One region of the Ideonella sp. sgz306126 genome, then DNA from elsewhere that is predicted to be linked to it. Evidence: predicted binding sites of a transcription regulator. Region 1 holds the regulator's gene; the other holds the start of a gene.
The links. The regulator FNR, encoded in region 1, switches genes on or off when oxygen is low (the NO sensors DNR and NnrR bind a similar motif). The targets are predictions, from matches to a motif close to TTGATNNNNATCAA.
Positions count from the first base shown of each region.

Region 2: AC0N04_RS02055 (potassium channel family protein) is a predicted target of FNR. The motif match lies at 1,280-1,293, and genes of this name have one in related genera.

Region 1 covers NZ_JBVYWP010000004.1:404,459-406,654, forward strand. The annotation lists gene hemN (oxygen-independent coproporphyrinogen III oxidase) at 1-499, opposite strand, end outside; gene fnr (fumarate/nitrate reduction transcriptional regulator Fnr) at 660-1,394, shown strand; gene AC0N04_RS14280 (hypothetical protein) at 1,467-1,709, opposite strand; gene AC0N04_RS14285 (nitrogen fixation protein FixH) at 1,790-2,065, opposite strand; gene ccoG (cytochrome c oxidase accessory protein CcoG) at 2,086-2,196, opposite strand, start outside.
Region 2 covers NZ_JBVYWP010000001.1:444,220-446,415, reverse strand. The annotation lists gene AC0N04_RS02060 (type III pantothenate kinase) at 1-365, shown strand, start outside; gene AC0N04_RS02055 (potassium channel family protein) at 371-1,246, opposite strand; gene AC0N04_RS02050 (GGDEF domain-containing protein) at 1,413-2,196, shown strand, end outside.

The DNA of each region.
Region 1 (2,196 bases):
GCAACGGCGAAGCGGTGCGAGGATCCACCTCGATCGAGATCTCGGCACCGGGTGCGACGCGAAAGGCCTGTTGCAGCCGCTCCATCAGTCCGGACAACTCGGCATCGCTCAGAAACGTCGGTGTCCCGCCCCCGAAGTGAATTTGCGACACCACCTGCTGGTCGCCCAGCACCTTCTCGTGAAGCCCGATCTCGATGTCGAGCGCGCTCAGATACTCGGCGGCGCGGTCATGGTGTTTGGTAATGACCTTGTTGCAGGCGCAGTAATAGCAGACCGACTCACAGAACGGGATGTGGACATAGATCGACAGCGGCTGCTTGCCCCCGACCTGGGCGCCTTCGCTGCGCTGCGTCAGCGCGCGCTGGTAATCGCCCGCTGTGAAGGCCTCCACAAAGCGATCTGCGGTCGGGTAGGAGGTGTAGCGGGGCCCGGGAACGTCAAAACGCTCCAGCAAGTCTGTGGGCAACCCGATCGGTGGTGCGGAGGCAACAAGTTCCATGGCGCGATGGTGCCAAAGTGGGGGGGCTGAGCCTTGATGTGTCTCAAGGCAGCTGGCGTTTGCGTGCCGGGAAAGACCCTGCCTCGCACGTTGTTTGAATCCTGCGACGCCGCGTGCGTGGGGCTGCCGCAAACTTTCCCCTCAAGCGATAATCGTCATCATGACTGATTCGCTGCGTGTGAAGCCTGAGGCCTTCAAGGTGGCCTGTTCCAGTTGCAACCTGCGGGAGCTGTGCTTGCCCGTGGGCTTGGGCAGGAACGATTTGGACCGGCTGGATGATCTGGTCGCAACCCGCAAGACCGTCGCCAGAGGCGATACGCTGTTCCACTCGGGGGATCCGTTCCAATCGCTGTATGCGGTCCGGACCGGCTTCTTCAAGACCTGCGTGTCGTCGGAGGACGGACGCGATCAGGTCACCGGGTTTCAGATGGCAGGCGAATTGCTGGGCCTGGACGGCATCAGCAACGACCGGCATTCCTGCGATGCGGTAGCGCTGGAAGACTCTCAGGTCTGCGTTATCCCCTACAGCCAGTTGGAGGATTTGTCGCGTGAGTTCACCGACCTCCAGCACCAATTCCACAAGATCATGAGTCGCGAGATCGTGCGCGACCACGGCGTGATGCTGTTGTTGGGCAGCATGCGTGCCGAGGAGCGGCTGGCGGCGTTCTTGTTGAATCTCACGCAACGCCTAGAAGCGCGAGGCTTTTCGGCCTCTTCGTTGATTCTGAGGATGACCCGCGAAGAGATCGGCAGCTACCTCGGCTTGAAATTGGAAACCGTCAGCCGAACCTTCTCGAAGTTTCAGGAAGATGGCTTTCTCGAAGTCAAGCAGCGCCATATCCGCATCGTTGATCAGGCCGGACTGCAGCAACTGGTCAACGGCGCGAACTGCTGACACAGACCGGACTGGATTCTGGCAGTCCGTCCGGCCCTGGCGCCGGTATCGAAGGCAAGCGAGCAGCGCTTGCTAGAGTTGAGGGGCACGCTCCTCGAAGCTGTCGGGCGGACAGGTCACCAGCAATTGCGTCAACGCGCTCGCGGTCGAGATGATCAGCCAGAAGGCGAAGAACGCAAGCGTGTAGACGGCCGTTGAACTCCACTCGATCATGGCACCGCCGAACCATTGGAGCGTGTGCGGGTCGACGACGGAAAACACCAGCATTTCCATCACTCCGGCCATCAGGAACGATGGCCACAGAACGCACAGCAAGCGTATTCCGAAGCTCGATCTGCCGACTTTCATTCAAGTCCCCCTTCCATGTCCCTGCCCGCGATGGGGGAGACCTGCATTCAGTGCTTGGATACCACGGCGTGGTTGCGTGCAAGTTCCGCCGGGGTCTGCGAATCGGTTCCGGCCTTGATGGCCGATGGCGGGGGGCCCACATCGTCGTGCAACAGCACGGGGTCCTGGCCATGCCAGGCGACGTATCCGCTGATCAAGGCGGCGATGACCACCGAGAGCGGGCCGCTGATGACCATCCACACCATCCCATAAGTCCACCATGGGCGTTGACTCTCGATGGACTCGGATCTGCTGGCAACAGGGGAAACCTGGGTATTCGACATCGTGTCAATCTCCGATTCGTTCAGCGAGGTACCAGGAAGGTGGATTTCTCCGAGACCGTCGCAGGCGTGCCATCCGTCCCCGAGGCGAGGCGCTCGACATTGAAGTGGATCTCGTGCACCCCGGACCCAAC
Region 2 (2,196 bases), on a different contig from region 1:
CCGTGGACGCGATCGACCGTCAGGGGCATTTCCTGGGCGGCCTGATCCTGCCGGGCCACGGCATCATGTTGCGCGCGCTGGAAAGCGGCACCGCCGGGCTGCGCGTGCCGACCGGCGAGGTGATGCCGTTTCCGGCCAACACCTCCGACGCGCTGACCAGCGGCGGCACCTATGCGATCACCGGCGCCATCGAGCGCATGCGCCGCCACCTGATGGAGCGCAGCGGCGGCGAGTCGCCGCTGGTGCTGATGACCGGCGGCGCCGGCTGGAAGGTGGCGCCGTACCTGGACGTGGCGCATGAACTGGTCGAGACGCTGATCTTCGACGGCCTGCTTCAGGTGCAGGCGCACCGGCTCGCGCTGTAGCCGGATCAGCCTTGCGGCGGCGGCGACGGCGACTCGGGCGGGGTCGGTAGGCCCTGCGGCGTCGGTGCGGTGTCCGCCAGCGGCCTGCCGAGCTCGCGGCGCAGCGCCGCCAGTTCGTGCCGCACCGAGGCCACCTCGTGGCGGACATCGTGCAGGATTTCGACCTCGATCCGGCGCTCCTCGGTTTCGACCCAGCTGGTCGCGATGGCGGCGGTGACCAGCGACAGCACGCCATAGCCCAGCAGCACCACGAAGACCGAGAAGATCTTCGACGCCTGGGTGGTGGGCACCAAGTCGCCGTAGCCGACGGTGGCGGCCGTGGTGAAGGCCAGCCAGACGCCGTCCGCGAAGGTGTGGGCGCTGGGCTCCAGCCACCAGAACCCCAGTCCGCACGCGCCCAGCACCCCCAGGGCGACGAGCAGCATGTACGCCAGGCCGCCGCGGGTGATCAGGTGCTGCAGCGACCAGACCATGCGCAACAGCGTCAGGAAGGCCACCAGCAGACGGAAGTCCAGTGCGAGCGGCCAGGACTGGCTGGGCGGCAGCAGCGCGGCGCCGACGAGGCCGACCGCCAGGATGATGTCGGTCCGGTTGGCCATCACATGGTCGACCGGCCCCCGGGTCTGGCTGGCCACATGCAGCAGTGCGGCCAGCACCGCCAGCGCACCCGCCAGGTAAGCGGCGCTCGCCCACCGCGACGGGGTGGCTTGCAGCATCTCGGCGTAAAACGCCGGAATGGTCACCAGCAGCGCGATCAGCACCGGCCAGCGCCAGCGCCGCTCGGCCTGGACGGCGGCGTGACCGTCGCGCGGCGCCAACGCCAGGCCCCAGCGTGAAGGACGGCGGACAAAGGTATGCGTGTCGAGGGTCCAGCGTGACATCGGCGCAGGCTATCGAATGCAGGCAGGGCCTGTTTGACAACTATCAATCGTGGACGGCTGCGCGCTTTGGGGGGTTTTGATCGCCTGCCGGATTCGTCACCCCGCCACGGTCGCGTATGCTGCACCAAAGATGGGCGTCATGGCCGTCCGCTGCGCCGTGTTCCCGATGACCTTCACACGTCCCGATCCGCTCGAACTCGATTCGCTGCGCCACCTCTGGTCCTGGATCCGGGTGGGCGCGCGGCCCGAAGACAGCGCCAGCCTGCGACGCAAGCTGGTTCAGGTCAACGCCGGCGCCGCGCTGGCGATCCTGATCATCCTGGCCTACAACCTGGCCTTCCTGGTCAGCGGCAACGCGGCGTTGATGCGGTCCGGCCTGGCCCAGCTGGCCTTTGCCGCGCTGTTGCCGATGGTCTGGTGGCTGAACCACCGGCGCCAAATTCTCTGGGCCCGCTGGTGCCTGTTCGCGGTCGTGATGGTGGACGCCGTGGCGGCGATCGTCGCGGGCCAGGGGACCGTCACCCACGTCCACCTGTACTTCATCGTCTTTGCGGTGTTGACGCCCACGCTGTTCGCGATCGAGCAGTTGCGCAGCCAACTGGTCTGCGTGGCGGCCAATCTGCTGCTGTACGCGGCGTTCGAGGCGCTGGGCTGGCCGCCGCACCCGGCCCTGGCGAGCCTGAGCCCGCGGTGGGTCGAGGCGATCACCTTGTCGATCATGCTGTCCTGCGGGCTGACCGCGGTGCTGATGGGCTTTCTGACCGAGCTGGCCTCGGCCGACAACGAGCGCCACCTTCAGCGGCTGGCAGCGACCGATGTGCTGACCGGCCTGCCCAATCGGCGCCATTTCATGCAGATGCTGGCCACCGAGGCCAGCCGCGCCGGCCGCAGCGGGCAGACCCTGGCCGTGGCCATGGTCGACATCGACCATTTCAAGCAGGTCAACGACC